Regions from separate parts of the Paenibacillus sp. GCM10027629 genome, predicted to be linked through region 3. Evidence: riboswitches for the same ligand, from Rfam matches in the RefSeq annotation. Region 3 holds a riboswitch; each other region holds the start of a gene.

Region 1 (8,106 bases), on a different contig from region 3:
CTCGGCGCTGAGGTTCAATACCCGCTTCCTGTAACGCGGCTTCCAGCGCCTCACGGCCGCCTTCATTGAAGAATCTCGCCTTTAAGTTATTCGCAATCGTCTTCCGTCGCTGCGCGAACGAGGCTTGTACTACTTGGAAGAAATGGGCTTCGTCTGCGACCTGAACTGGCGGTGTATCCCGCACCTTCAACTTAATCACAGCAGACTCCACGTTCGGCTGTGGAATGAACACCGTATGCGGTACCGTACATACCAGCTCTGGCTCGCAATAATATTGGACTGCTACACTTAGACTGCCGTAGTCTTTCCCACCTGGGCGAGCAGCCATCCGGTCCGCCACTTCCTTCTGGATCATCACCACAATATTTTGCAGCGGTAGACGTTCTTCGAGTAGCTTCATAAGAATGGGCGTCGTAACATAGTAAGGAAGATTCGCTACGACACTGACTTTGCTTACCTTAGAGAACCGCTCCTCGAAAATTTGCTTCAAATCCACTTTCAGCACGTCTCCATGAACGACGCCTACATTCGGATAAGGTGCAAGTACCTCTTCCAGAATCGGAATCAATCGTGTATCGATCTCTACTGCTGTCACTTCTGCTGCCGTCTGCGCAAGACGTTCTGTCAGCGCTCCGATCCCAGGTCCAATCTCAAGAGCCCCCATGGTCTCATCAAGTTCTGCAGCATCTACAATTTTGTTCAATATATTCATATCAATCAGAAAATTCTGACCTAGACTTTTCTTAAATGAAAATCCATGCTTTCCAATAATATCTTTCGTCCGCTTCGGCGTCGCAATATCGATGCGTGCCCCAGCTGAATTGATTTCTTTCATCATTTCTACAGCCCTTCATTTTCAATTTGCTCTAACGCGGCCAAGAACTCTTCTCGGCTTATCTGGAACATGCCGCACCGTTTATAGAACTGCTTTCCGTTGCACATGCCAATCCCAAGTATATCCCCCATCGCCCTTCTGCGACTCGCTGCATTCGGATGGGTAATTAGTCCTGCATCCATCAGATCACCCCAATCGATGAGCTGTTCATTCTTCTCATATTCCGTTCGTAGATGATCCAGCGCATACCGGATTGCTTCTGGCGATGCGTTCTCTACACCGATGTCCCCTTTGTAGGTGGCATCCGCTTCCTTCAAGAAAGCGTGCTTGCAGCCCGGGATACGATTCGATATAATCTTGCGAATACGTTCCCCGGCATGATCCGGATCTGTCAGAATGATTACGCCTCGACGCTCCTGAGCCAGCGCAATACGCTTTAATATCGCATTGTTAATGGCAGACCCCCCGGTCTCGATCGTATCGGCCTCTACAGCCCGCCGAATGGCCGTGGTATCGTCTTTCCCTTCGACCACGATGACTTCCTTAATCATGTACAATCCGCTTCCTTTCTTTTCTTCCGCAAAATACAAAAAGAAGAGGTTTCCCTCTTCTTATCATGGCATATTGTTATGGATAATACTATATGATTAATACACGATTGGCAAATGAAGCATGGCCTAGAATTACGACCCTCATTAGCTCGCCGACGGTTTGACCGGTCCAATCACATAGACGGTATGCCCCTTCTTACGGCCGAATTTATTCGCTGTCTTTAGGGATTGAATATACACGTCAATCTTATTGCCCTTAATAGCGCCACCTGTATCTTCCGCTCGTCTAAATCCGACTCCTTCGATGTATACCCACCAACCAATCGGAATGACGTCCTTATCTACAGCGATTGTGCGCCCTTCGGTTACGGTCGTGCCTGAAGCCGTCCGCGTTCCAATGCCATCTTCTTCCGAAGAATAGGCGGTTAACGTTACATTTTTCAGCACTTTTGCATATTTCACTTCTTTACCAAGGCTATGAATTTTCGCAACCCCTGGTCCACTAGCAGACAAAGTTCGGACTTTAGCCTCAGGTTTCTTTGTACCATAAGCAACGATCTTGTGTGTTGCCTTGGATTTATAGGCCTTATCAACCATTTTGATCGAAACCAACTTGCCATCTTCGAAGACCTTCTCAATCTTCTGAACAACAAGTCCAGACTTTCCGTCTTGGATTAGCTTCTGTTTGCCTTGCAGGAGCGTTGCATCGGGTTTTTTGACGAATTCAAAAGGAATCGATACTTCGCGATTTACCAACTTCGTACTGACGCGTGTAATCTTAATATCCAGTTTGTTCGAAATCGGTGTATTCAGCGCAGGTGTAATTTTATCGTCTTCAGATATTGGTATATTCGCAGCTGCGAGTACTTCTTTGACTGTTTTTTCGGTCGTAAACAAGTTTTTTGTCTGACCATCTGCTGTGACAAGAACGGGAACCGCACGCCAAATTTCAACGCTGTCACCATCCTTAAGCTCCGATTGGAGCGGCATCGACAGCTTGTCGTATGCGCCGACTTGTATAGCTTGTTCATCCAGTAGGTGCTGTAATACTGTGTTTGTCGTTTCGACCTGGATATGTTGTCCGTCTACGACCAGAGAAATATCCTTCTTGGCGTAAACATTCAGCACCACCATTAACATGAAAGTCATCGCGAGTGACAGTAGAGCCACGAGTGATATCAAACGCACGTTTTCATGCATCCATCGCAATGCGAAAGACATGCTGGATGATCGTGTACCATGGGATTCCTCAGTTTGGAAAACGCCCACGTCTTCAGACCTCCTTCATAGTCCCGCCGTCAGGTGTTAAGCATGATCATAAATTGACGAAGACTATATACTGTATTTTTGCACAACGGCCGCATCAACCTGCATGTGACAGCTGTACACCATCCTCTGTTAGGTACGTCCCCCCACCTCCTGTTCTGTAACAGTATGACGTCCTACTCAACTTTATTCAAAAGAAAAGAAGCCTAGCGTAAAGAGGGTCTCTTTCGTGGCTTCCTGTTGGAAACAATAGTTGATGGCCGCACGAGGGTACCTCTCCCTGCACGCTTACGAGGTTAGCTGTCGGATTCGGACGTGAGAGTCGCCCTAAGATTGCTATCCCGCTCATGGCGAGAAGCCCTCTATTCACCCCATTAAGAAATCAATTACGAACCCTCCTGAGAAGGTCCATATCGGTTCCCCCGCTCTCCAATTTGGAGACTCAGCGATACAAAATGGATGGAACAATATTCAAACTCTGATTTGAATCATACTCTGAATGCTCCATGCTTGTAAAGAAGGCATCAAACTCATTTTTAGATATTAATGGTTAAAATTTTGTAATATTCTTCGATTTTTGAGATGAAAACTACCTATTTCACCCGTTTATTAAGTTTTTCATGCGTTTTTCACCGTTTTTCATCCTAAGTGGAAACAGGCTTGGGCATTTTTCATCGTAATTTTAGCAACTTCTTCCAAATTCAGCCCTTTTATTTCCGCTGCTGCCTCCGCGACAAGACGTACATAACCTGTCTCATTTCGCTTCCCGCGATAGGGGTGCGGCGTCAAATATGGCGAGTCTGTTTCGATCAAAAATCGGTCATTCGGAACGTTCGCGAGCACCTCTTTGGGAACCCTTGCATTCTTGAATGTAATGGGGCCACCAAATGAAATATAGAACCCCAAATCTAGGCATTGCTTGGCAATTTCCCAGCTGCCGGAGAAACAGTGCATTACGCCTCCACATTCCTCAGCATGCTCTTCGCGCAAAATGCGAACGACATCCTCGTGCGCATCCCGATTATGAATAACGATCGGCATATCAAGACGCTTTGCTAACCGAATTTGTTCACGGAATACGCGATGCTGCACATCCTTTGGTGAGGTATCCCAGTAGTAGTCCAGTCCGATCTCACCAATCGCAACAACCTTCTCATGTGCACATAACTTTTCAATCCACTCGAGGTCACCAGGCTGCATCGTAATCGCATCTTGCGGGTGCCAGCCTACAGCAGCATAGATAAAATCATAGCTTTCCGCCAATTTCATGGTCGTCGGGATCGTCTCACGGTTAAACCCGATATTAATCATCTGCGTAACGCCTTGCTCCAGCGCTCTTGCAATGACTTCCTCCCGATCTTCGTCGAATTGTACTGCGTCTAAATGCGTATGTGTGTCGAATAACATCAGTTCATAATCTCCTTCTAATGTCTTAATTTGATATCTTTTGTCCTTGATTATGTCGTTGGCATATCGAATAATTTAGAAATTTCCCGATCAAGCAGGTGGGCAACGGCGCGTAGTTTATTTTCAGGAAAATACAAACGGAATTTGCCTTTGCGAATGCCGCTGATTGAACGCACAATTTCGGATACTTCGGAAATTTCCCGAAGCTGTTCATGATGATTCAAGAGCACAATCTGCTTGCCCATCGGATGTTCTCCTGAGCGATAAATCGAATAGGATAAGTCCGTTGGCGAGTCAATTTCCAGATCGTAGGCTGGATTTAACCCTGCATGTACGAATTGCTCATGTATCTTATCTTTCTGCTGATCATCCAAGTGATCTAACGTGACATATTTATATAATTTACGCTCCATGAACCGATCGCACAGATCCGCAAGGATCTCATCTTGCTCCTGCGTCCACTGCATAAATACTGTCTGAATTAAAGCCTCATCGAGGCGTATATATTGCTCCATTGAAATTTTTCCTTCAAATAAAGAAGGCAATGGCTCCAGCATGAATTGGAACGAATATTCGTTGTCATACAATTCTTGTGCCCGTTTGAAAATTTGTCGCAGGATAATTTCAGAGCTGCGTGTCACGGGATGGAAATAAACCTGCCAGTACATCTGGTATCTCGACATCAAATAATCCTCGATCGCATGCATACCGCTCTCTTTCACAACAATGCGGCCCCGATAAGGTCTTAACACCCGAAGAATGCGGTCCATGTCGAATGTCCCGTAATTCACACCGGTAAAATACGCATCTCGAAGTAAATAGTCCATACGGTCCGCATCAAGTGCACTGGATACAAGGTGAACAACAATAGGTTTATCGTACGTCTTCTGAATAACAGATGCAACCCGCTCAGGGAAGTCATCCGATATTCGCCGTAGAACCTCATGGATTTCCGAGTTCTCTCGAATGATTCGACAAGTCCAATCTTCATGATGCATCTGAAACGCCTCTTCAATCGAATGTGAGAACGGTCCATGGCCAAGATCATGAAGCAGCGCTGCACACAGTGCAAGCAGCCGCTCTTCCTGCGGCCAATCTGAATACCCGCTTCGTTCGAATTGCGAAATAATCCTGCGCGTAATCTCATACACGCCCAAGGAGTGCGAGAATCGGCTATGCTCCGCCCCGTGAAAGGTTAAATAAGACGTTCCTAACTGCCGTATGCGGCGTAATCGCTGAAATTCTTTGGCATTGATCAAGTCCCAAATGGTCTGATCCTGCACATGAATATATTTATGTACTGGGTCTTTAAATACCTTTTCTTCTTGTAATTGTAAACTGTACATATATCTTTCCCTCCCTATAGAACTAGAATAAAGTCGCACAACTATAGATTTTGTCGAATCGTGTCAGTTTTATTTTTCCAATTCATTTTCGTAGACTTTCAGACCCAAAAACCTGTCTTCCCTTTATTTATCTACAACTAGTAGCAGCCCATATATTGCTAGGTCTAGCATTGATTTTATAGGTTGACTATTTTGGGAATGCTTGGTACTATTATATTCATGAAAAACATAGAACTATGTCGACATTTGTCGATTCTTTAATTGGTGAGAGGAGCAATAACAAAATGATGAAAAGTACGGGCATTGTAAGAAAAGTTGATGAGTTGGGTCGCGTCGTTATTCCGATTGAACTACGCCGCACATTAGGCATTGGGGAAAAAGACGCGCTTGAGATTTATGTTGATGGTGAGCGTATTATGCTTAAAAAATACGAGCCTGCCTGTATTTTCTGTGGTAATGCCGAGAACGTTACATACTTTAAGGGAAAAATAATTTGTCACGAATGCTTATCAGATATCCCAACACCTGTGACAAAATAAAAAAATTAGTATATAATAGATTTACCAAACTTATTAATTCTAACCTTTTTATATCTCCTTGGTACCTTCCGCGGCCTAACCTGCCCAGAAGGTATATTTTTTTTCTCCATATATGGAAGTTCAAAATCGGCTTATGATCATGATGTGATTCGGGAGGTTTGTTTCGACGTCGAATCTTGCTTTCAACTTCGAAGTCCGATGCTCATTTAGGTTTTGCCTAAACTCCGCTTCTCCTTCTTCAGTTTCAATCAACCTTCTTGATGCTGATAAGCCGATTTTGAACCTTTATTGAAATAAAACTTAATGCTATAGCCCTTCACTTATAAGAGAGAGTTATAAATGTCCCTTCTCGATACATTGCGATCTGCGGCGGCTTGTTTCATGGCTTCTTTGCGATTGCCCCCGTTACGCTCCTCATAATGCGCAACATGCGCCTCAATTGACAGGGACTCCCACCAAACCGTCTGATCGGCAGATGCCGAGCCATCGGAAGGCTCTAGCACGAGACAGTATTCCCCTTGCGGCGGATGCTCCTCAAGCCATGCGAGGCATTCTTCAATGGTTCCACGCGCGAACTCTTCATATCTCTTCGTCAGCTCTCTGGCCATCACAATTCGGCGATTTCCGAGTACCCGGTGCATATGCTCTAATGTCTTCGACACACGATGGGGTGATTCATAGAACAATAATGTCCCTTCAGACATGCGAAGAGATTCCAAGACCTGTTCAACCGACTTCTTATCCCGAGGTAAGAACCCGATAAAGGTAAACCGTTCTGTAGGCAGTCCCGATACGATCAAAGCCGATAGCGCTGCATTGGCACCTGGTATCGGTACGACCGAGATACTGTTCTCAATCGCCAACGCTACAAGATCCGTCCCAGGATCTGAAATCGCGGGTAGACCGGCATCGCTGACCAAGGCAATATTTTTTCCTTCTATTAAATAACGTATCAGCTCTGGACCACTGGCATGCTTGTTATGCTCATGATAGCTGAATAACGTCTTGGACGGAATCTCAAAGTGTGTGAGCAGCTTGCGGCTCTGACGGGTGTCTTCTGCGGCAATCACATCGACCTCTTGCAGCGTGCGTACGGCACGATACGTCATATCTTCCAAGTTACCAATTGGCGTTGCCACCAAATATAATGTACCTGCTTGCGGTTCAGATCCTCTCTGAAAGCTTTTCTGTAAATTCCAAGTCATTTGTCTCTCCCCACTTTAGGCCCATAATAGATTTGCAATAACTCTTCGCAATATTCATTGTTCTCATTATAGACAATGAGTGGTGGTAATAACCGAAGGTCTGGTTTGCCATCACGAATCGCTTCGATGAGCACCATATTCGCTTCTTGGTCGATTCGTGAATGTACAAAACGTATCCGCTTCGGTTCAAGCTTATGCTCCCGCATCATACTCACGATTTCGCCAAGTCTAGACGGCCTGTGAACCATCGAGACCTTCCCACCCGTCCGAATCAGCCTCTTGCATGCGACAATGACATCTTCTAACGTACAACCAAGCTCATGCCTTGCCATCGCTTGATGGCTATTGAGCTTATGCTCCCCCGTTAGCATCTTCATATAAGGAGGATTAACGGTAATGGCATCGTAGATTTCATATCCAACTTCTTGATAATACGTCTTCAAATCCCCTTGAACGATGCGAATTCTCTCCTCCAGCCCATTCATTTTAACACTTCGACTGGCCATATCATGCAGACGGGATTGAATTTCCACCCCATCAATCTGTGCTTCTGTCCGTGTAGAGAGAATGAGTGGAACGACACCATTGCCTGTACACAAGTCAAGAATACGCCCCCGTTTCGGAATCGAGGCGAACCGCGCTAATAAGACAGCATCCATCGAGAAGCTGAATACTTCATCACTCTGGATGATTCGAAGTTCATGCGTTAATAGATCATCCACCCGCTCCGATGGCTGTAATTTTAGTTCTTCCATGACATTCATACGTTCCTTTCCTCGGATCAATTAAAAAAAACCGTAGGCAGAGTCTACCTACGGTCGTTATTTATTCAAAAATGACAGACAGAACAGGCAATCGCCTTCGGTCCGCAAATGTCCGTAATATACGTTACAAATATGAAAACCTTCGTGATACAAACGCGCCAAATTATCATGGCCTTCACCGACAATCGCACTA
Region 2 (8,106 bases), on a different contig from region 3:
CGGAGGAGTTGCTGCAGATTCAACTCGCGCTGAAGATCTTCCGATTGTTGAATAAAGTATAAAAAGGGAGCCGGGCTATCGCTTACGCGAGACGCCCGGCTCTTATGCTATATCTATTCGTTCGATGACTTTCTTGGATATTATACGATGCCTTGCGCGATCATCGCATCAGCTACACGAAGGAATCCGGCGATGTTCGCGCCGACAACCAAGTTACCGGAATAACCGTACTCATCAGCTGCACGAACGCTGTTCGCATAGATGTTCTTCATGATGCTGTGAAGCTTCGCATCGACTTCTTCGAATGTCCACTGCAAGCGCATGCCGTTCTGTGCCATTTCGAGGGCGGATACTGCAACGCCGCCTGCGTTGGCAGCTTTTGCAGGTCCGAACAATACTTGATTGTTCAAGAATACGTCGATCGCTTCAAGCGTCGAAGGCATATTCGCGCCTTCACTGATTGCTTTCACGCCGTTCGCAACCAGCAATTTCGCTGATTCTTCGTTGATTTCGTTTTGCGTTGCACAAGGAAGTGCGATATCACAAGGGATGGACCAGATGCCGTCGCATCCTTCGGTGTACACAGCGCCTGGATGCTCTGCTACATATTCTTTAATCCGTTTGCGTTCTACTTCTTTGAGACGCTTCACTGTTTCAAGGTTGATCCCGTTCGGATCGTACACATAGCCGTTCGAATCGCTGCATGCGACAACTTTCGCGCCAAGCTGGTGAGCTTTCTCGATCGCATAGATCGACACGTTACCTGAACCAGAGACAACTACCGTGCTGCCTTCGAAGCTTAAGCCTTTTGCTGTCAGCATTTCGTTCGCGAAGTATACGCAGCCGTAACCTGTTGCTTCTGTTCTCGCCAAGCTTCCGCCGTAGATAATGCCTTTGCCTGTCAATACGCCAGCTTCGTAACCGCCGCGTAGGCGCTTGTATTGTCCGAACATATATCCGATTTCTCTTCCGCCAACGCCGATGTCTCCCGCAGGAACGTCAACGTCCGGTCCGATATATTTCGACAATTCGGTCATGAAGCTTTGCGTAAAGCGCATAATTTCGTTGTCGGATTTTCCCTTCGGATCGAAGTCGGATCCGCCTTTACCGCCGCCAATAGGTTGTCCAGTCAGGGAGTTCTTCAAGATTTGCTCGAATCCGAGGAACTTGATGATGCTGGCGTTAACGGAAGGGTGGAAGCGAAGTCCGCCTTTGTAAGGTCCGATCGCGCTGTTGAATTGTACGCGGAATCCGCGGTTCACTTGAACTTTGCCGTTGTCATCCACCCAAGGCACACGGAACGATACCATCCGCTCAGGCTCAACGATGCGCTCAAGAATGCCATGCTCCTTGTATTTCGGATGCTTTGCGAATACAGGCACGAGGGAATCGAGGATTTCTTTTACCGCTTGGTGGAACTCGCTCTCGTATGGGTTGCGTTTGATTACCAATTCATAAACCGATTGTACATATTCTTTTGCTGCCGTTTGATTTTGTTCTGGGATGGCCGTGATCACTGTTCAAACACTCCTTTATTAAATTTTGATTTACACTTTGTGTACGATGATTTGCATTTTATACTATACAAAATGACGTCATTTCTCCAATAGAAATTATTTTACAAAGCGATTAAATAGCGCTATCGCACTAAAGCGATAAACGGTAAAAACGTTTACATTACTATTACATAAAACATGTAATCGCTTCCGTAAAAAACAAAAAACCTGATCATCGTTAAGATGACCAGGTTTGCGCAAATATATAGACTATAACAATTCGCGGCGAAGCTCTTCAGCCGATTTCGGAGACAAATATCCAAGTGGAATATCGAATACTGTTTTCGCGCCAGTTGCACCCTCTTGGCTAAGGCGATGAGCCGCTCTAGCGTAAGCTACAAGTACGCTTGCCGTGAACTCAGGGTTGCTCTCAAGCTTGAGTCCAAACTCAATAATTTGCTTCGTATTCTCACCAGTTACACCACTGCGAATAACGAATCCGCCATGTGGCATGCCTTGGTGCTCAGCCTGAAGCTGCTCCTCGGAGATGAATGTCACGGTTGTGTCATAATCAGAGAAATAGTTCGGCATATTTACGATCGTCTCACGAATTTGGTCTTGGTTTGCACCTTCTTCAGCGACAACATAGCACTCACGCAGATGCTTCTCACGTGTAGTAAGCTCAGGCGTCTCACCCGAACGAATGCGGTCGATGACTTCTTGAACCGGTACAGTGTACTGTACGCCAGCTTTCACGCCTGGTACGCGACGGATCGCATCGGAGTGGCCTTGGCTAACGCCTTTGCCCCAGAACGTGTAATCTTTGCCTTCGGGAAGGATAGACTCAGCAAGAAGTCGATTAAGGGAGAATAATCCCGGATCCCAGCCTGTCGAAATAACGCTGAGGTTACCGCCTTCTTTCGCAGCTGTATCCACCGTGTTGAAAAATTCGGGAATTTTCGCATGCGTGTCGAAGCTGTCGATCGTATTGAACATTTTGGCGATGACAGGTGTCTGTTCTGGAAGATCTGTCGCCGAACCTCCGCACAGAATCATCACGTCAATGATGCCTTTATATTGCTCTGCAGCAGAGATATGCTCGAATTTGATACCTTCTGTCGCGATTTGATCTGGCTGTCTGCGCGTGAATACCGCTACGAGCTCCAAGTCTTGGTTCTGGCGAATCGCTTTCTCTACGCCTTTCCCCAAGTTACCGTAACCAACAATACCTACTTTAATCTTTTGCATTGATAAAGTCCTCCTCTAGGGTATTCCAATAATCTGCTTGTCCACCCTTTAAAGTATATAGATATATTACATTAAATGTAAACGTTATTGGTGAGAAAAAACCTCTATCGAGGTTCTTACTTTTATTAATACGACTTTGGTTAAAAAGAAACCCGCGATGTGTCCAATGGATGGACTTCGCGGGCTCCTCCTTATTATTCTACATCATCGTGATCTTGATTCCCGTCATTGTCATTGGTGTCATCAAAAATGTCCGAATTCGTCACTCTTGTTGCACCAACATAACGTTTCACATAATACGAATCGCTTAAGCTAGAAATTGTAATCCCTCTTTTGCTGGATGCATGTGCAAATTTATTCTCACCTACGTAGATGCCGACATGCGAGATGCCTTTACCGTTTGTATTGAAGAATACGAGATCTCCGGATTCAAGATCAGATTTTGCAACTTTCTTACCCATCTTGTACTGGGATCCTGATTGGTGTGGAAGTTTGACGTCGAATTGCTTGAAGATATACATCGTAAATCCAGAGCAATCAAATCCACTTGTCGATGTGCCACCGCTCAGATAGCGAGTGCCAAGAACATCCTTAACTTCTTTGTCAAGTTTGGAATCAGCAGCGAAAGCGCTACCAACAGAGACTGCCATTGTTAATGCAAGTGCCACGATCGTAGAGCTGAATAACTTTTTCAAAAGGGTAAAACTCCTTCCAACGCCTACGAGGTTAGCTAAGGGTTCGGTTGAAGGCTCCCTATGATCCCTTACTTGCAAGATCAATTCACCCAAAGATGGTTCCCCCGTTTCCTGGTGCGCAGGAACTCGGCTTCAATGATTTGGTGCACCGGATACAAGTGTCAATAATGACAAAATTGATTACAAACTTATTACAAAATCTTAACTAATTGTTATTCTACCAGACGGTCTGCTCTTTGACAAACCCTTTTTACGTTTTTATCCCTTTTTTTTGCGAAAAACAGCGAATAACCCGAGCTTCGCTAGGCGAAATTCGGGTTTATTTGTTACTTCTCATGACATTTGGACGAGTTTCAGCATTCTGAGCTTCCAGGGCGCTCGCTTAGATTTATTTCTTTTTCGGGGCCCCCGCAAAGTACCTGAATCAGCTTCGAAGCAATAACATCACTTTGTAGGGTTGAATTAGCATTTGCTCTGCCACAATTTATATTGTGCTGCAATACCCCATACCTTGACGATGGAGCGGACGAGATGATAGGTCTGATGAAGAATAATGGCAAGGAGTCCTGTCCAGATCCATGCGGCCGCTGTGAAAATTCCGCTTATCAATAACAGCAGTGCAAGTAATAGAAGGGTGATCCCCAGGATCATCGGCAGATTTTTGAGGGAGAGAAGCAGCCCTTGGAATACCCCGGCCTTGCTCACCTGTCCAAATTGCATAAATAAGAACAACTGGTGAATGATCCAAGCGAATACAATCCATCCGAAGATGATCGGGAGGAAGGATATCCCCAGGTGCTCTAGATCGTAGAGCTTCCATTCCTGATAGAAGTATGGAACTACCCAGTACGCGGGAGCAAGGATCAGCAGGTTCTCCAGCCAATAGAACAAGCAGACCGGCTTCCAAGCGTATTTAATGCCTTTGAAGAACAGGAGTCCTTTATCGTCTTGGTGATGAATAGAATAATAGAGTCCTGCGTTGATGAATGGGGTAATTAACATGCGAATCAAGAACAGCCCTGCGAGCATCCAGAGGTAATAATCGAGGATGTCCGTTTTCATAAGTTGGAACTGACTCTCAATCAGGAACATCTGCATACTCGTCTCGGTGGGGTGGGGATCCGGGTAGTGTTCCAGAATAGGGACCACGATGGCGTCGATAAATCGATAGAGGAAGAAGCCCCAGATCAGCTGGTACAAGAATAGAATGATGACGATATAAAAATGATGTTTGACGATGCTAAAACTTTCTTTAATATAGTTCATTCCGGGTTCACCTCACCATCCGAGTGCGTTCAAGATACTCTCGATCAGTTTCGCTGTGCTGAAATTGATTCGTGTTTTGACGGCCTCATCAATTTGGGCCTTCATATAGTTATTGATGCGTTTATTCTCGAGCACCATGGTGTCTTGCGGGTCAATCATGACCCAATCCAGCGGTGTCTTATGGGTGAGTGTATATTGAATCGTTGCTGATGCGCCGTCCCAGGTTCGCTTGACGGAAGTGCCGTCTTTGAACATGAATACGACAGGAACCTGCGGATAATCACCGCCTTTTTTACGAAGAATGACTTTGGATTCATACGCGGATGTTCCGTTATTTTCTACCTTCTTGGCGGTAATACTCTCTACAGCATAGTCCGTCATGAACCCTTTATAGACATATTGATTGAAGAAATCGGTCCAATCCTTCTTCGTTACTTGTTCGACGACACGCTGGAAATCTGAGGTGGTAGGATGACGGAATGCCCATTTCTTCGTGTATGTCTTCATTATTTTGGCCATCGTCTTGGCTCCCACTTGCTTCTCTAGGGCGATAAGCACCAGCTTGCCACGTGTGTACACATTTTCGGCGTACTGATTGGAGTCTTTGTACTTCCATGCAAAGAGAGACAGAGGAGCTGGGTCAGTCATGTAGCTCGATTCAATCGGCAAATTCGCGACGATCCCGTATTCCGTCTCCATGACGCGGTCCTCTGCATAGGAGGTGAATCCTTCATCCAGCCAAGCTTCTTCAAATTCATTGCTCGCGAGCATGCCGTAGAAATATTGATGTCCGATTTCATGCACAACGGTACGCTCTAGATCATATCCGGGGTTGTCATCCATCGCGCCAAAAGCTGTAATGAGGGTTGGGTACTCCATCCCGCCCGCGCCGTTACCTTCTTTGGGCGGTACGATGATCGATAGCGTAGAATACGGATATTCTCCGTACCATTCACTGTAACGGGCAAGCGCCACCTTGGCAGCATGGAAGTACCGCTCTTGTAGATCCTTATGCGCTGGATCAAGGTATAGCTTGATTCGTACACCAGGAACGTTCGGCGCAGAGAATGGCTGCTCCGCATAGATGAAATCCGGCGATGCGGCCCATGCGAAGTCGTGCACATCCTCCGCATAATATTGATAAGTTTTGTAGCCGTCTTGTTGGGCTGCGCTTTTGGTTGGGAAGCCTGAGGCGGCAACTTTATACGCTTCAGGGACCTGGATGCGAACGTTGTAAGTTCCGAAATCAGAATAGAATTCGGAGTTCCCGTGATATTGATGGATATTCCATCCTTCAGTGGTCCGTCCTCGCATGCCTGCAGGTTCGTAGACAGCGAGCTTCGGGAACCATTGTCCCGCCATGACGAAGTTGCCAGCGACACCCATACGTGCGAAGACACCCGGCATTTTTACATTGAACTTCATATTGAGCGTGATGGACTGGCCGGGCTTGACCGGTTGAGAGAGCCGAACCTTCATTAAGGTGCGATCATTCGGATTGTTGTCATCGGGCTGCACATATTGCATTCGTTTCATGAGCGACATACCTTCTTCGGTCTGCATGTCGGTGATTTCCATGGACCCGTAGCTGCCTTCCTTCATAACATCTCCGCGTAATTTGCCTCCAGATTCTTGAATAAAGGTGGACTGCTTGGACGCAAATGCATTCGGATAGAGGTGGAAATACAGCTCATTCACGATATTTTTGCCGGGGTTGGTCCACGTGACGGATTGGCTGCCTTGCAGCGTTTTGCCGATGGGTGAGTCTTCGAGCTTCACATTCATGTGATATTCAACGATACGTTTGCTATACACTTTAGAGGTGGGCTCCTCAATGGTCTGCGGCTCAGCCTTGTCACTTATAGCTGTGCGCTGTTCTGGAAGCATAGACATGGTGGATAGATGATCTGCCTGGTTTTTACTGAACCAGATGGCATAGCCGAGCAGACAAACGATGAGCGAGATCGTTAGAATACGTTTCGTTTGACTTGGGGTCATACACGTTTACCTCCCGTTGACAAGCATGTACAGCATGTATATGTTTGCAATTTCAATAATATTAGCTAAAATAAAATTAAATCACTTGGAGGTATAATGCGGATGAGTTCAGAAGAGCAAAAACCGAAGAAACAGCTAGCCCTGAATGTTGTTAGCAAGAAGGAACATAAGGGATTTGGCGCAGGTTCAATCGATTTGAATAACGTCTCCCCGGTCATTATCGATCAAGGAGAAGCTTATATTGATATTGGTGCGATGCACGCGAAGAGTAAGGTAGAACGCGGAATTAAGTTCCTCACGAATCGGGAAGATGTGCCGAATGGCCGGAAATGCTGGATTGTCTGGGTTGCGGTTGACCGCAATGAAGAAGGTCCGTTCTACGGCGGTATGACGGCTTGTGAAATGGCTGTTGATCCGGAGATCAAGCGCGGATGGAAAATTCTTGCGGAGCATGTGAACAAGCTGGATTATGCGTTGAAACGCCGTGTGATGCTGGAAGGACTAGATGCGGAGGAGAAGAAGCTTCTTCGCGAGCTGCTCATGCAGCACAATCCAGAATGGTGGGAGCGTACCAGCGATAGCGTGAAGGAAGCATTAGCATAGGGCTATATTATAGAAGAAGAGACAGCGATCCGAGATGGAGTGCTGTCTCTTTTTTTATTTTAAAGGGGCCCCCGCAAAGTACCTGAATCACTTCGAAGCCGAGTCCCCACTTTGTTAACCCGTCCACCAACGTTTGACATCTTGCCACCAGGAGCGGTGCTGCGGCGAAGATTCTGTTCCTTCTTGCTTCGTCTCTTCTCCGTGGTGTACGCTGCAGGATTCGGTTGGCTCGGTACCGACGACGAAGGCTTCGAGCCGCTTGTCCGGACATGCGGTTGTCGCGAGCTGACCTGTCTGCGGATCAATATAGACATTGACGACGCCTTCGGGAATCGGAAATATCTTTGGCGGCACATTGCGCAGCGCTTCTTCGGTGAATTGTGCGAAGATAGGGGCTGCCTTGTGGGCATCAACGGCATGGATCATTTTCCCACGATCATAACCGACCCAGACAGCGGTCGAGAGCTCCGGTGTATAGCCGACCAGCCAAGCGTCGTTATCGGTCGTTCCTGTCTTACCGGCGACAGGACGCTTCATGAGCGATGAGACCCGGTTGCCGGTTCCGCCGGTATCGAAGACGCTCTCGAGCAGGTTAGTTAAGACATAGGTATGCGCGGCATCCGTCACCTGCGTATGCTGCGGGGTTGGGGCTTCATAGATTGAGTTCCCTTTGGCATCGGCAATCCGTAAGACGGCAATAGGCTCAACCCGCTCGCCTTGATTGCTAATGACAGCATAGGCGGAGGCCATCTCGAATGGACTGATCGGGAATGTGCCTAGTGCGAGTGACGGTAAGGGCT
Region 3 (8,106 bases):
CGCGAGGCGCTGAAGATTGCGGTAACGAAGGAAGAAGCGGGACCAATCGGTGAGCATATCGTGCTGGGTATGCTTGCTGCTTATAACAATGATGACCTCGCAGCGGTTGTGACCGAGGAAATTGCAAAGTTGAAGAAGTAGTACGTTATCTAGGAAAAAGAAGAACCTTCGGTTCCCTGCCAAAATGAGGGGGATCGAAGGTTCTTTTGTATTAATCGCGGCGTTTCATCTTCGCTATGAAGCTAGCCACACTAATGACGACGATCGCTGCATAGATGATGCCTGCCATCGAGCCGATATATTCGAGTCCTAAGGGAAGCAAAAGGGTAAGAACTCCGATCGTCACATATGCGATACCCACGGTCTTCGCAAGTTTGTCTTTATTCCCCGTAAACGTCTCTTCGCGATATCCCGCGATGAGGACGAGCATTTTCTTCACGCCAATCAAGTAGCCGAAGACGATAAACAACAATCCGAGCAGTCCCATGACTAGAATCGAAGAACTCAATGATTTCACCTCGTGCTATAGAATCTATTTATTATAAGGGGAGGGACCGGGAAAGTCGAGTGTAGGGGAGGCAGATGTAACATCAAAAAACGCCCCCCGCATGAAGCGGAGGGCGTATGTTCTATGTTCCCTTATTGATAGCTATTCGCTCGTTCCTTACGGCCGAACATGCGGCGAATGTAAGGGATGACGAAGTAGTCAAGTCCGATGCGGCCTGCGTTGAAGCCAGCGACGACGACGAAGATCTCAAGGATGAGCATTTGTGCGTTCGTGCTCACGGTACCAGCCATCAGGAAGGCGAAGTTCATGACCATACCCATTAAGACGGCGAATGTTGTAAATGTACCAAGGATGAGTCCAAGGCCGACTAAGAATTCTCCCCATGGAACGAGGACATTGAATAGTTTGACGTTCGGCAGTGCGAAGTGCTCTAGGAAGTTCGCGAACCAAGTTTGTACAGCGGGATGATCGCCTGTTGCTTTCGCGATTGCGCCTTGCATAAATCCTGCGGCATCAAAGCCTCCGCCTGTGATCTTGCCCCAGCCGCCCGTGATCCATTGATAGCCGAGATATACGCGAATGATGGTGAGCAGCCAAGCTGCGACGATGTTGTTTCTTAACCAATGTGTGAACATTGATACCAGCTCCAGTCCGTTTTGTTATTTATTATTGTTTTTCTCTATGGCTTAATCATACATTCAGTTTTATCATCAACATGTGATTTTTATCACATTATTAGCCCGAATTTGAAATTTTTGAATTTGAAGTACATACTTTGTTCACATTTTCACAAGCGCAAATATCACACCTATCCAAAACATTTTTTCATAGCTTCCAAGCAGCGAAATAACAGACAAATCTTCCATTATATGCTTAAATAAAGACCATGGACTTATCATATGTTCCAAAATTTTGCCATTTGAAAGGGGTCTTCATGAAGTCGAATTTATTCTATCGAACACTTAGCATACTATGTATTCTACTGACGCTGCTTCTCAGTGCTTGCACGAGTAAAACGCCTGAAGCTGAGAGCACACCTGAGCCGCAATCCACGGAACAACCAGCACAGGAACAGGAATCAGAGCAAGATCCGACCAAGGCTTATATTGCGCCATTAACAGGGTTACCCACTGCAGAGCCAGTAACCGCAAGGCCAATCGCAGTCATGATCAATAATATGTCCAAGGCAAGACCGCAGTCTGGACTTACCCATGCGGATATGCTGTATGAGGTGCTCGCAGAAGGCGGGATTACGCGGATTGTGGCCATTTTCCAGAGCGAGAATTTCCAGGAACCCATTGGTCCGATTCGCAGCATCCGTCCATATCTCATTGATCTTGGCGATAGCTACCAAGGGGTCTTGGTGCATGCCGGGGCGAGTACCGACGGGTATGCGGTCCTTCAACGTCAACACAAAGAACACTTGGATGAAATTTCGAACGCTGGGCCGTTCTTTTACCGGGATAAATCACGAAAAGCACCGCACAATCTGTATTCAACGCTAGAGAAGCTGCGTGAAGGTGCTGCGAAGAAGAAGTATAAGGCAGATGTGCCTATGACGACGTATCCTTTTGCCAAAGAAGAGGACATGCCTATGGGGGAAGAGGCGACGAAAATAACGGTCAACTTCCTGCTCAAGAACTATAAAGTGACCTATGATTATGATGCGACGAGCAAGCATTACAGCCGATCGATCAACGGTCAGCCGCATATCGATCTGAATACGAAGGAGACGCTTACGGCGACGAATGTCGTTGTGCTGGGAGCGGATCATCGTACGCTAGACGATGTGGGACGCTTGGACGTGAATTTGATGAAGGGCGGAGAAGCCGTACTCTATCAACGTGGCAAAGCCATCTCTTGCACGTGGTCGCGCAGCAAGACAAGTGATGTCATTCGATTGTATAAGGATGGGCAAGAGTTGCCACTCTACCCGGGGAAGACAATTTTCAACATCGTTCCAAACATTCCAACATTTGCGAGCCACATCCAGGTGGGGTAATTTGTTAAATCCGGCAAGGATTCCTTGTCGGATTTAATTTTGTCGAGCGGACTGGATAATTGTAGGCGAATATCGGCAAACTGTTAAAAGAAATTCACGATTTTGTTTTACAATTCCTTTACAAGCACTATGTCACTTGTGATAAGATAACAAAGGTTATAATTCTCATTATTAAGGTAATCTAAGCAATTTGAAGCAGAGGGGACAGCGTATGTTTAAGAAGAACGATGTATTTTTTCAAAATCTGCAAAATATGGCCGATGCCATTGTCCAAGGCGCGGATATTTTTGCGAAGTATGTAGCAAAGCCAGGAGATACGACAGCTTTCACCAAGGAAATGAAAGAGCTGGAGTCGAAATGTGACGTATTCACCCATACGATTATTAAAGAGTTGAATAAGACGTTCATTACGCCGATCGAGCGTGAAGATATTATGTCGCTGGCTACCTCGCTGGACGATGTGTTAGACGGGCTTGAAGCTTGTGCATCGCGCTTTGATATGTACCATGTGAAGGAATACGATGCTTCGATCGAACAATTTGGTAAAGTGCTACTCGATAGCGCATTTGAAATCCAAAAAGCGATTCGACTATTGTCACAGAAAAAATTGCTCGCGATTCGCGAACATACGATCCTTATTAATGACCTTGAGAACCAAGCAGACGATATTCTGCGTAAGAGTATCAAAGATCTATTCGCTGCGGTGAAAGATCCGATTGAGCTGATTAAGAAAAAAGAAATCTACGAGCGTCTGGAGCAAACGACGGATAATTGCGAAGACGTTGCTAATATTCTTGAAACCATTATTATGCGCAACTCCTAAGGTCGCGTGAACGATAGGTGAAATAAAGGAGGACAGAGTTGCGCGGGAACACCTAAATAGTGTGTTTCAAAAAGTTACCTTTTTGAAGAACCTCTAGTCGTTCTGTGCAATACATTTCTATGGATCATACAATGATCGTTTTAGGTATTGTTATCTTATTAGCTCTAGCATTTGACTTTATTAACGGATTTCACGATACGGCGAATGCCATCGCGACATCTGTCTCGACGCGTGCACTCAAGCCGCGGCATGCGATTCTGCTCGCAGCAACGATGAATTTCATCGGTGCCTTGTCCTTTACCGGGGTTGCGAAGACGATCGGGGGAAGCGTCGCAGACCCCTCCAAGCTGGATAATGGGGTAGAGATTGTGATAGCGACCTTAATCGCCGCGATCATCTGGAACCTTGTGACTTGGTGGTTCGGAATTCCTTCGTCCTCATCTCACGCACTCATTGGTGCACTCGCGGGTGCAGTCTTTATAGGAGCGGGTTCAGACAGCTTGAACTATGCCGGGTTTACGAAAATCGTAGAAGGACTTATCTTCTCACCGCTTATTGCATTTGCTCTTGGTTATATCGTGATGACGATTCTGAAGCTCATTTTCGGTCGAATGAGTCCGCATTCGGTCAATAAAGGCTTCCGCACAGGGCAGATTATGACGGCAGCGCTTCAGTCTTATACGCACGGGACGAATGATGCGCAAAAGGCGATGGGGATCATTACCTTCGCTCTTGTCTCAGCAGGAATACAAGATAATTTGGATGTTCCGTTATGGGTTAAAATTTCGGCCGCAACAGCGATGGCACTCGGTACATCTGTCGGCGGTTGGAAAATTATTAAAACGATGGGTACGAAAATCTTCAAAATCGAACCGATTAACGGTTTTGCAGCGGATTTATCGTCAGCTGCTATTATTATGACGGCAACGCTAGCGCATTTGCCCGTTAGTACAACGCATGCGATTACCTCAGCGATCCTCGGTGTAGGTTCCGCGAAGCGTTTTTCGGCGGTAAAATGGGGCCTAGCAGGTCGTATTGTCATCTCTTGGATCGTGACGATTCCGATTGCATTCGTGCTTGCGATGGCCGTGTTCAAAGTGATTGATCTATTATTCTATAGATAAATGTGGAGAGAAGCTAACCTTCGGTGAAGAGGGTTGGCTTTTTTTGTGTGCGGCAAGGTGAAATGTAAAGGTTAAAGCTCTCCCTTTGGTTGGCAGTGTACACACTGTTGATCAGAGGGAGATTTTTTTGCTGCCGAAGTGTTCCGTTAATAAAAAGAGGACTGCGGGATTTCACTGCGGTGAATGACATAAGATGGCTGGGCACCCTGTACATTCATCCTGGAAAATCGCGCGAAAGTGATCTATCGCGTGAAAATAGGAGGTTTCGAGAGATTCATATCATTCATAACGCTTTCATGACGATTTCCAGTATTTTCAGATTCCATTTCAAACCAATTTAAGGTTTTACAAGTTGCAACACGAGGAGTATGATACGATTCATGAACATTGCTGAGTCCTTGCATGTGCAAGGAGCGGGGGAACCAAATAAGTCATGAACCTGTGGCTCGTGTGAGAGCGAGAGCAGGAACATGTGGGGTGAATCCTGGGTACAACGGTACCGAGGTAGGGTGACTCTCACCATCCGAATCCGACAGCTAACCTCGTAAGCGAATGAGAGAGGATGAAGGAAAGTGTAGACGAACGTTGGCTGCAGATGCGAAATAGATCTGTGGTTATGATGTGAAATAGATTGATGAAGCGATGAAAAATGTTTTACATGTCTTTAACGCTGAGTCTTTGCTAAGGCAAAGAGCGGGGGAACCAACGGTCAGCTGAGCTGACCACGGGGTGAATCCGAGGCACCGTCTTGTACGGCGCTAAGGTAGGGCGACTCTCAAGGCCCGAATCCGACAGCTAACCTCGTAAGCGTCTCGAGAGAGGCAACTTGAACGTATTCAATATGTGCGCAGCATGGCGATTCGCCATGCCCATTATTGAAGCCGCGATGGATAACCTCCCCCGCAGGCTTCTTTTTTTATGCCTTTTTTTAAGGGAAATGAGAAAAATTAACTTTTTTCACGTTGATTAAAATGTTGTTGAAAAGGGAGATCGACTATGAACTGGGGAATGGATTTACTGCAAATCGTGATTGTTATCGGGCTGCTGCTCTTGATCGTGAAGCCGCTCGGTACGTATATCTATCATATATTTTCGAATGAGCCGAACCGGAGTGATCGGATATTTGGTCCGGTGGAGAAAGGGATCTTTTGGCTGATCGGGCTGAAGAACCGCGGCGACATGTCGTGGAAGCGATACGTACTTAGCTTACTGCTAACCAACCTTGTATTGACGCTTATCGGGTTCGGCGTCTTGCTGACACAGCGCTGGCTGCCGCTCAATCCGAACGGGATCGACAATATGGAGCCGACGTTATCTTTTAATACGATTATCAGCTTTATGACCAATACGAATTTACAGCATTACAGTGGGGAGTCAGGCTTATCCTATTTCTCGCAAATGATCGTCATCATGATGATGATGTTCACTTCGGCGGCGACGGGGATTGTGGTGGCGATTGCCTTTATCCGCGGATTAACGAAGAAGGGCACAGGGCTTGGTAATTTCTTCACGGACTTCGTGAAGGCCCATACGAGACTGTTGATTCCAATGGCGATCGTAATGACACTGGTGCTCGTTGGACTCCAAGTGCCGCAGACGCTGGACGCTACGGTTCAAGCGCACACGATTACGGGCGAGACGCAGCAGATCGCGATTGGTCCTGTAGCATCGCTCGAGTCGATTAAACATTTGGGGACGAATGGCGGCGGATTTTTCGGAGTGAACTCCTCGCATCCATTCGAGAATCCGAACCCACTTACGAATGTGCTCGAAATGTTGATGATGTGGTGTATCCCGGCATCGCTGACCTATACGTACGGACGATTCGCTCGGAATCAGAAGCAGGGCTGGATCGTGTTCGCTGTCATGAGCATCTTGTTCGCAGCTTTCCTAAGTCTTGTGTATATCTCGGAAAGCAACGGCAATCCGGTCTTGAATACGATCGGTGCAGACACATCTCAAGGCAGTATGGAGGGGAAAGAAGCACGATTCGGGATTGCGCAATCCGCTCTATTCACGACCGTGACAACCTCGGCAACGACGGGTACGGTCAACAATATGCATGATACGTTAACCCCGCTTGGCGGTCTCGTACCGATGTCGCTCATGATGCTGAACGTGGTATTCGGCGGCGATGGCGTAGGGCTTGTCAATATGCTGATGTATGCGATCCTCGCGGTGTTCTTGGCAGGCTTAATGGTCGGTCGTACGCCGGAGTTCTTAGGTCGGAAAATTGAACCGCACGAGATGAAGCTGATCGCGATTGCGATTCTCGTCCATCCGTTGATCATCTTAGGCCCGACGGCCATTGCGTTCTTAACCGATCTAGGATCGGGTGCCATTACGAATCCAGGGTTCCACGGCATCTCGCAAGTGCTCTATGAGTACACCTCATCGGCAGCGAACAACGGCTCCGGGTTCGAGGGCTTGGCGGATAACACGCCGTTCTGGAATATGACGACAGGGATTGTGATGTTCCTCGGTCGATACGTCTCCATCGTGGCACTGCTCGGTGTTGCAGGTTCACTCGTGCGCAAGAAATGGGTGCCTGAGACGATTGGGACATTCCGCACCGATAACAAGCTATTCGCTGGGGTGCTGCTCGGAACGGTCATTCTCATTGGTGCATTGACGTTCCTGCCTGTACTCGTCCTTGGGCCGATTGCAGAGTTCCTGACATTAGGGTAGAGATCATTTAACGAGGTGAAAGAACATGGATTCGACCATGAAACGTAAATCATTAATAACTTCAGATATATTGAAATATGCGCTAGGCCAGAGCTTCGTCAAATTGAACCCGCTGATCATGATCAAAAATCCGGTCATGTTCGTGGTAGAGCTAGGTACGTTCATCGTCCTGCTGTTAACGCTATTTCCATCTGCATTTGGCGCGGAAGCGAATTTCGGCTTTAACTTAACGGTATTCATCGTCTTGCTGTTCACCGTCCTGTTCGCGAACTTCGCGGAAGCGATCGCTGAAGGGCGTGGGAAAGCACAAGCGAATGCACTGAAGCAGACGAAGAGCGACGTGATGGCGAATAAAGTGCAGCCGGGCGGCGGCGTGAAGCAAGTGCCAGCGACAGAGCTTCGTAAGGGGGATGTCGTCGTGGTATCCATGGGTGAGATGATCCCTGGGGACGGCGAAGTGATCGCAGGACTCGCCACGGTAGACGAATCCGCGATTACCGGTGAATCTGCGCCAGTTATGAAGGAAGCGGGTGGCGACTTCAGCTCCGTAACGGGCGGAACACGCGTCGTCAGTGATCAGATTAAAGTACGGATCACGAATGATCCGGGTGAATCGTTCCTCGATCGCATGATCTCCCTCGTCGAAGGGGCCGAGCGTCAGAAGACGCCGAACGAAATTGCGCTTAATATTTTGCTCATTACATTGACCGTGATCTTCTTGATTGTAGTTATGACGCTAGCGCCGATTGCCAAGTATGTAGGAGTCGACTTAGAAATTCCGGTGCTTATCTCCTTGTTAGTCTGCTTGATCCCGACGACCATCGGGGGCTTGTTGTCCGCAATTGGGATCGCGGGGATGGACCGCGTGACGCAATATAACGTGCTCGCGATGTCCGGGAAAGCGGTTGAAGCAGCGGGCGATATTAACACAATGATTCTGGATAAAACAGGTACGATTACC
Region 4 (8,106 bases), on a different contig from region 3:
CCGCTTTCATCTTCTTCGCATCCAAATCTTTATATGACTTCCACGCCGCACTGAACTTGCCGCTAGAAATGTTCAGACTAGTCGCGATGTTCATCCAGGTCTTTTTATCTTCCTTACGCTGTCTTAGAAGTTCAGGGAAATCTAGCTCTACGTCGTCGAACTGCGGTTTATGTTCAAGGATATACGCTTCAAGAATATCTGCATCAACGTCTACAGCAGTGATCTCCTGCTTATCTTCCGTGTCCGTAACGCCACTTTGGGCAGGATCAGATTTAGCGTCACCTGCAGATTCATCAGATGGACCATCAGATTCAAAGCTAACCTCTTCACTAGGCGGAGAAGAATCGGAGCTATCGGCTTCACCTTGAGAATCAGGAGCTTCGACTTCTTCAGTCTGCGACTGCTGTTCCGGCTGCTGCGCGGCTGGCTCTCCTTTGATCTTACCTTGACGCCAGTCGTTCCATTTGATGGCCATTTCCGCAACGCGTTTCCGGTATTCGTCGAACATAGCCGCCACTTCAAGAACAGGTTTATTGAGCTCATTCGAGAACTTCACATTTGTCTCACCATCTCGTAAGCGTTGAACCATATCGGTAAAATCATATGGCATATCTTCGAATCTTGGTGACATCCCAGCAACGATAAAATCATCGATAACTGCAATCTGTGCGCCAGAATTCCCTGCCCCAACGACAAGTACAGGACCCTTTTTTAGATCAGAAGGTTTCTTGTAATCCGCCGTATGTATTTGATACATATCATGTGGTACTTTACTCGCTATATCTGGAATAAATGGCTTTTGAAACGGACCCGTCGCGATGATTACCTTCTTGGCGATAAACTCCATGGCATTCGTCCGAACAATAAAGAAATCCTTCTCCTTGGTCATGGAGCGTATTTCTGTATTAAGCTGAACAGGTAAATCGAAGTGTATCGCGTATCGGGCCAAATAATCCGCAATTTCATTTTTCGTCGCGAATCCATTCGGTTCACCCTCCAGTCGAAGTCCAGGTAGGGCGCTGTACCATCTCGGGGTGAATAGAACCAAGGAATCATACCGATTTCGCCAGACATCACCAATGCTTTTCTCCTTACTAAGAATCAAGAATGACTTGTTCGCTTGTTTCAAATAATATCCAGCAGCCAATCCAGCTTGACCTGCACCAATGATGAGAATATCAATTTCTGCCCGCATTCATTTCAACCTCCCTATCGATATATATGAGCATATTATCATATACTAATATTTTAATCAAAAAAACTGCCTCAACGAATTGAGACAGCTGATAATCGATGCATTATTTCTTCAAATGATACGGTACAGTCGTGATTATCACATTTCGACGGAATAACAAGTGTGCTCGAATCATCAAGCTCGACTGGTTATGCAAGATATTATGCCAGCCTTTCTTCGGAATAAACTGTGGGATAATGACCGTCACCTGATAGTTGGATTCGCTGGCTTTCCGCTGAACGGTATCAATAAACTTCGTTAATGGGTTAATGATACTTCGATACGGTGAATGCAAGGTCACAAGTCTCACGTCTGGCTGCCATTTATTCCATTTTTCCTCGAAAATCAATTCATCTTCTCGTTCGAAAGGAACGTGTACCGCAATGATCTGGTGAGCTGACAATGACTTCGCGTAATTCAGCGAGTTCTCAACCGCATGTGTAATCCCTGCGACTGGAAGAATAATGACATTTCCCTCAATTGGTGGGGCAGGCTCACAATCTGTAATGCGAAGCTGCTCGCCCACCGCATCGTAGTGCTTCCGAATTTGATGAAATATAGCAATAATTATCGGCAAGAAGATTAATACGGACCACACCTGTGTAAATTTGGTGATGAAGAACACGAGTGTGACGATCAAGCTAATCGTAGCGCCGGTCGTGTTAATAATAAACTTGGTAACCCAGCCTTTCGGCTTCTCACGGAGCCACTTCAGCATCATCCCGGTCTGAGACAGTGTAAATGGAATAAATACTCCGACCGCATACAGGGGAATGAGATGTTCCGTCTTCCCTTCGAATGCAACAATTAAGATGATGGACATGACGGCTAAGAAAATAATTCCGTTCGAATATCCCAGTCGGTCTCCACGCATGGTGAACATTCTTGGGATGAATTTATCTTTGGCCAGATTAACCGCTAGTAATGGGAAGGCAGAGTACCCTGTATTCGCCGCAAGGATCAAGATTAATGCCGTCGTTCCTTGGATGAAGAAATACATAAAGTTCCTTCCGAAGGTCTGCTCAGCGATCTGTGATACTACCGTAACCTCTTCTTTAGGAGAAATTCCATAATAGTACGCTAAGAAGATGATCCCTGAAAATAAGAGCGCGAGTAATGATCCCATTGCAATTAACGTCTTAGCTGCGTTATTCGGTGCAGGATCCTTGAAGTTCGGTATCGCGTTCGAAATCGCCTCTACGCCTGTTAAGGCTGAACTTCCTGATGCAAATGCTTTTAATAATAGGAACAAACTGATTCCTGCGACCGGTGTTCCGATTGGGGCTTGCAGATCAGGGGATACTTGACCTGTCAGGATGTTATAAATGCCCACGCCCGATAAAATGAACAAAGCAAGTACGAACAAATATACTGGATAAGCCAAGATGGAAGCCGACTCCGTTACGCCCCTTAAATTTAAGATCGTAATAAACACAACAAATAGGATAGCAATCCCTACGTTATGTTCATGTAGACTCGGAAATGCGGACGTAATGGCATCTGTACCCGCAGATACACTTACGGCAACCGTAAGAATATAGTCAACTAATAGAGATCCGCCCGCGACCAACCCAGGGTACATGCCAAGGTTTTCCTTGGATACGACATAAGCCCCGCCACCGTGCGGATATGCAAAAATAATTTGACGATAGGATAAAATTAGAGCGGTTAATAGAATTAAGACACCTATTCCAATGGGGATCGAATACCAAAATGCAGCTGAGCTAATGGTGATCAGAACAATTAAAATCTGCTCTGGACCGTATGCGACAGAGGATAAAGCATCTGAAGACAGAATAGCTAATGCTTTCGTTTTATTGATTTTTTGTTCGCCCAATTCCGTTGATTTGAGTGGTCTTCCAATTAATACTCGTTTTAAAATGGATAACATCGTAAGTATTGCTCCCCTTTTGGTTAATACAACTTGTTGTCTGAATATGTAGCTATAATCCCTTGTATCGCGATGTTTTATCCATCTCAAAGACCAACCTCCAAGCCGTCATTCACGAATTTTGACAATAAAAAACCACAGAGGCGTGAACCTCTGTGGTCATATTGACGCGATCACAGTATTCATATCCTCTCTCTCGATCAACGCTTACGAGGTTAGCTGTCGGATTCGGATGGTGAGAGTCACCCTACTGCATAACTGCAGATTCACCCCATGTGATGATATGTTTTTATCCATCACGTTGGTTCCCCCGTTTTCCCTAACGGAAAACTCAGCGAATATGAGAATTTATTGTAATGATTTATCTTGTAATGTTCATTTCCAACATTGAATATTACGCCATATTGATAACCTTGTAAAACGCGAAAAAGATGGCTGCAAATAAAAAAATGGGTGATTTTAATACCAAGAAAACGTTTACTTGTATCTTGCTCTTTCATTATCTATTTCACACGCCGTGATTCTTTATTTTTTATAAAAAATCCTCATCTGTTAGGTCAGCGTTGACAGTCATTGCAACTTTGCTCCCTGCAGCTGCAGCATAGATAACTTGAGAAGGTCTTACATAAGCCGCGTCTCCTGCTGCGTATAGACCTGCAACAGAGCTCCTTCCTGCTGGATCGGTCACAATACCCCCGTATGCTGTCGTCTCATAGCCAAGCTGTTCGCCAAACGCTGCTTTAGATACGAAGGTAGGGGTAATAAACCCGCCGCTCCGCTTGATCCAAGTGCCATCAGTAAAATGCACTTCCTCCAACATACGATTTTTACCTGTGAAAGCTTTGATTGGTTTATTCATGATACGAAGTCCTTTGGATAAGAGGATATCTTGTTGTTCTTCCGTTAAGATTTCAAGTCCGTTCGTACAGACAACCAAATCCTGACTCCAGTTATACATAATTTTAGCCGTATGAAATATTCCAGCTTCTTCTGACACAATGACAAGTGGCTGATCTCGGAGCTCCCATCCGTCACAATAAGGGCAATTAAATAAGCTTGATCCATAAAAGTCGTGCAGACCTTCAATGTCAGGAAAGACTTCCCTCAACCCTGTAGCCAATATAACCTTTCTTGCTTGGATGATTTCATCCGATTGGGTCTTGATTTCGAACCCCTGCTCTGTTTTGCGTATATGGGTTACGTCAACTTGCCAATGCCGTACGGATGGATAACGTAGTATCTCTTCGTAGGCAATACGCCTGAACTCGGCAGGTGTGACGTTATCTCTCGTAATAAACCCATGAGACGCATGCGTAACGCGATTCCTTGGCTGATTATTATCTATTACTGCTACACTCCGCCTAGCTCTTCCCAGCACCAACGCGGCATTTAACCCCGCTGGGCCTCCGCCCACAATAGCACAATCGCACATCATAAGAATCATCCCTCCGAATTTTAAAAGATATCAAAGATATATTATATCTATAATTGATGCCAAAAAATAACGATGCCTTACTTAGACAACGTTATTTCTTGAGCAAGCTCGAAGATTTTTTTGCTGCGAAGCTGCTGCTCCATCGCTTCTTCGGCAGAAATCATCACGCTTTGAATCGCACATTCCGTATCATCATGAAGGCCGCAATGGAACAAGGATGCCGTACCTTCAATAGCATGAATAACGTCCAAGAACGAGATATCTTCTTTCTTTGCTTTCAGTCGATAGCCTCCGCTAGCCCCTGAAGCCGATTCAATTAATCCGGCCTTTACCAGCTTCGTCAAGATTTTCGACAGATAGGTAGAAGATACGCCCTGCCTTTCAGCAAGCTGTTGTACGCCGACGGGTTTATCCGGTGCGAATGCAACCAAAATCAGCATTGTATGAAGGGCATAGTTTGTCGCTTTGGAGAACTTCATCTTCTCACCCCAATCAATTATAGACTTTATTTATCTACAATAACCTTGATGCAAAGATTAGTCAAGGATTGTTGCTAACACCGGGAGCCAAGCCCCCGGTACGATCAGCATGTCACATGAGCAGAAGTGAAATTACTGTACCACCGATCGCTCCAGTCATCACGACGCTCCAAGGAGGTAGCTTCCAGAAGACGAGCATCAAGAACAAGATGGAAGTAAATGCAAAATCAACAGGCGTAAGAATTGCCGTTATCCAGAGCGGATTATATAACGCTGCCAGTAAAATACCGACAACGGCTGCGTTAATGCCAGTGAATGCGCCTTGAAGCTTGGGGCTTCTCCGAATGGAACTCCAGAATGGTAATGCCCCAACGATTAATAGGAATGCAGGGAGAAAAATGGCCACCGTCGCTATGATCGCTCCCTTCACCCCACTCGTCATCGCGCCCAAATAACTAGCGAAGGTAAACAATGGACCTGGCACAGCTTGTGCAGCCCCATATCCGGCTAGGAAATCAGCTTTGGTCACCCAGCCTGTCGGGACGACTTCACGTTCAAGCATAGGAAGCACGACATGTCCGCCTCCAAATACAAGCGATCCTGAGCGATAGAAGCTATCGAATAAGGACAACCCGGTTCCATTTACGATTGGCCGAAGGATAGGCAATATCACTAATAGTCCTACAAACACTGTCAAGCATACGACAGCTGTTCTACGACGAATCGGAATCGAAAGGTTTGGGCCATACGATAGTTCTGATTTCCGATAGAACAACATCCCGATAAGGCCTGCCACGAGAATGATAAGAACCTGACTCAATGCTGTTGGCCATAAGAGTGTAATCGTCATTGCGATAATTGCCAATGTCGCGCGGCTGCGGTCTGGCGTTAGCTTCTGACCCATACTCAGGATGGCCTGCGCGACAATGGCGACGGCGACGAGCTTTAGACCATGAATCCATCCGGCGGCACCTATATCAAATCCCTGCATGAAGAAGGCAAGCAGAATCAACACAAGGACCGATGGTAGTGTAAAACCAATCCAAGCTACGATCCCGCCGAGCAAGCCAGCTCGAATCAACCCGATGCCCATACCAACCTGACTGCTGGCTGGGCCAGGTAACAACTGGCATAGCGCAACCAGATCCGCATAGCTGCGTTCATCCATCCATTTACGACGACGAATGTATTCATCATGAAAATAACCTAGATGGGCAATTGGTCCTCCGAATGAAGTGAGCCCGAGCTTCATGGATACCAGAAACACTTCGACCAATCTCTGTAATTTGAGTCCTGGTTTGTGCTTCATTGAATTATTTTCTTTTTCCACTTGCGATGATACCTCCCTAACTTTTGTAACATTAGCTGAGAAGATACCATTATAACGATTGATTGTTTGGGGATTGTTAAATAGCGAAAATAACTGAATAATCCGCATGACAGAGAGATAGTCTCAATATACGGGTTCTACTCCAACCCAAGCTGAATTTTACGCGTTTGAGCAATCCCCTTAAGCCCTGTCGGATCCTCTTGAACTTTATGATTAACAAACCGTTCTGCTGCTTCCGATGTCCGAATTCGGAGCGGTTTTGTTTCCATTTGAGTAAGTTCCAGCATGAGATCGGCTATCGACTCCGGCGTCTGTGATACGGCATTGCGTTTTGTGAACATATCGATATACGTCTCGACAATCGGCTTATATTCATCATCGAGCACACCGCCCGTCGCAGCAACTTGGTCCAGCGCGGTTTTCACAAATTGGGTCTCAATCGCGCCAGGTTCAATCAGCGTAACATCAATGTTGAACAGAGGTTTATAGTACGTCGCGAGACTTTCCAATAAGCCTTCAACGGCAAATTTGCTTGCACAATATATCTCGTTCAGCGGTTGACCCACCAAGCCACCAACGCTTGAGGTCGCGATGATATGTCCTGATTCAGCTTTGATTAGCAATGGAAGCGCAGCGCGAATCGTGTGCATAACGCCATATACATTCGTATCAAAGACACTTTGAATTTGCTCGAACGAAGCTTGACCGAGCGTACGAATAAACCCAAACCCCGCGTTACAGAACAACAGATCAATTCGTCCCTGCTCTTCTGCTATAACATGCATGGCACGTTCTATTGAATCAGGATTGACCACATCGATTTCCAGAAAATGAAGGTTTCCTTCCGTGGCGAACTGGGCTTGATCACGCTCCAAGTTCCGAGTTCCAGCATATACGGTCCATCCGTTCCTTGCGAAAGTAAGGGCTGTTGCTAAGCCTACACCTGATGAAGCACCCGTAATACAAATAATTTTATTCATAAAAACACCTCTTTGTTCAAATTTTATATTGTATAGTATCTAAACAGTATATGAAATGAACAAAAATGTCAATGTCGTTTTCTTTTGCTTAGATGGGTAACTTGTCCAACAGCAGGCGAAGTGATCTCAACTCTTCTGCGGTGTAGTTCACAAGTAAACGCTCAATCTTATTGTTATATTCATTCAAAATCGAGTCACTAAGACGTGTACCTTTGTCAGTCACTTGGATGAGCAGGCTTCTGCGGCTTACGGGATGAGGTTTGCGTTGTACGAGATCATCCTGCTCTAGCTTATCGAGCAATTGTGTTACGGCTCCGCGTGTCAGACCAAATTCGTTAGCGATATCGACAGCAATCGAATCCGGATTTTTACGTAAAAATTGTATCGTATACATCATAATTGGCGTGACTTCATATTGAGGCAGTACCTGCGTAAAATAATTAGACAATTCATTTTTAATTTCTCTGAACTTTGTTGTCACGAGTTGTAAATCTTCCATTCTGATCCCCCTCGGATTTGTTAAGGTTCTATACAGTATAGCAAAAGAAACAATCATTTTGAATAAAGGAAAGAGGTATCACTCTCACCTTGTATGGTGATTTGATACCTCTCTTGACTATCTATCGATTTATTCCCCTCATGATATCTTCAGTTAACCGATGATTTCAACGACATTGCCATCGTTGTCCTTGATCTCGGTTTTGTCGATTTGAACGACCGTTCCTTCCAATGAAGGAAAATCGAACTTACTCTCCTG

The links. A riboswitch is a leader RNA that binds a small molecule or an ion and turns the genes downstream of it on or off. The one in region 3 is predicted to bind cyclic di-AMP.
Region 1: another riboswitch for cyclic di-AMP. It lies ahead of ACFQZR_RS27790 (resuscitation-promoting factor); the one in region 3 lies ahead of kdpA (potassium-transporting ATPase subunit KdpA).
Region 2: another riboswitch for cyclic di-AMP. It lies ahead of ACFQZR_RS27585 (C40 family peptidase); the one in region 3 lies ahead of kdpA (potassium-transporting ATPase subunit KdpA).
Region 4: another riboswitch for cyclic di-AMP. It lies ahead of ACFQZR_RS15100 (APC family permease); the one in region 3 lies ahead of kdpA (potassium-transporting ATPase subunit KdpA).

The regions. Positions count from the first base shown of each region.
Region 1 is NZ_JBHTGZ010000021.1:6,736-14,841, reverse strand. It holds gene rsmA (16S rRNA (adenine(1518)-N(6)/adenine(1519)-N(6))-dimethyltransferase RsmA) at 1-835, opposite strand, end outside; gene rnmV (ribonuclease M5) at 841-1,386, opposite strand; gene ACFQZR_RS27790 (resuscitation-promoting factor) at 1,531-2,655, opposite strand; cyclic di-AMP (ydaO/yuaA leader) riboswitch at 2,924-3,110, opposite strand; gene ACFQZR_RS27785 (TatD family hydrolase) at 3,292-4,059, opposite strand; gene ACFQZR_RS27780 (HD domain-containing protein) at 4,110-5,405, opposite strand; gene ACFQZR_RS27775 (AbrB/MazE/SpoVT family DNA-binding domain-containing protein) at 5,690-5,944, shown strand; gene rsmI (16S rRNA (cytidine(1402)-2'-O)-methyltransferase) at 6,265-7,149, opposite strand; gene ACFQZR_RS27765 (tRNA1(Val) (adenine(37)-N6)-methyltransferase) at 7,146-7,913, opposite strand; gene ACFQZR_RS27760 (initiation-control protein YabA) at 7,971-8,106, opposite strand, start outside.
Region 2 is NZ_JBHTGZ010000020.1:41,871-49,976, forward strand. It holds gene ACFQZR_RS27570 (PucR family transcriptional regulator) at 1-62, shown strand, start outside; gene gdhA (NADP-specific glutamate dehydrogenase) at 141-1,514, opposite strand; gene ACFQZR_RS27580 (diaminopimelate dehydrogenase) at 1,767-2,744, opposite strand; gene ACFQZR_RS27585 (C40 family peptidase) at 2,939-3,439, opposite strand; cyclic di-AMP (ydaO/yuaA leader) riboswitch at 3,445-3,581, opposite strand; gene ACFQZR_RS27590 (carbamoyl transferase) at 3,902-4,705, opposite strand; gene ACFQZR_RS27595 (M1 family metallopeptidase) at 4,718-6,703, opposite strand; gene ACFQZR_RS27600 (YwhD family protein) at 6,806-7,306, shown strand; gene ACFQZR_RS27605 (transglycosylase domain-containing protein) at 7,421-8,106, opposite strand, start outside.
Region 3 is NZ_JBHTGZ010000010.1:27,399-35,504, forward strand. It holds gene ACFQZR_RS19605 (hypothetical protein) at 1-141, shown strand, start outside; gene ACFQZR_RS19610 (DUF3784 domain-containing protein) at 212-508, opposite strand; gene ACFQZR_RS19615 (DoxX family membrane protein) at 640-1,143, opposite strand; gene ACFQZR_RS19620 (DUF3048 domain-containing protein) at 1,443-2,510, shown strand; gene ACFQZR_RS19625 (DUF47 domain-containing protein) at 2,722-3,333, shown strand; gene ACFQZR_RS19630 (inorganic phosphate transporter) at 3,453-4,457, shown strand; cyclic di-AMP (ydaO/yuaA leader) riboswitch at 4,836-5,023, shown strand; cyclic di-AMP (ydaO/yuaA leader) riboswitch at 5,116-5,283, shown strand; gene kdpA (potassium-transporting ATPase subunit KdpA) at 5,466-7,145, shown strand; gene kdpB (potassium-transporting ATPase subunit KdpB) at 7,171-8,106, shown strand, end outside.
Region 4 is NZ_JBHTGZ010000009.1:1,233,895-1,242,000, forward strand. It holds partial or broken gene ACFQZR_RS15095 (flavin-containing monooxygenase) at 656-1,195, opposite strand; gene ACFQZR_RS15100 (APC family permease) at 1,299-3,125, opposite strand; cyclic di-AMP (ydaO/yuaA leader) riboswitch at 3,314-3,472, opposite strand; gene ACFQZR_RS15105 (NAD(P)/FAD-dependent oxidoreductase) at 3,658-4,560, opposite strand; gene ACFQZR_RS15110 (RrF2 family transcriptional regulator) at 4,638-5,039, opposite strand; gene ACFQZR_RS15115 (chromate transporter) at 5,152-6,348, opposite strand; gene ACFQZR_RS15120 (SDR family oxidoreductase) at 6,507-7,349, opposite strand; gene ACFQZR_RS15125 (MarR family winged helix-turn-helix transcriptional regulator) at 7,438-7,848, opposite strand; partial or broken gene ACFQZR_RS15130 (suppressor of fused domain protein) at 8,002-8,106, opposite strand, start outside.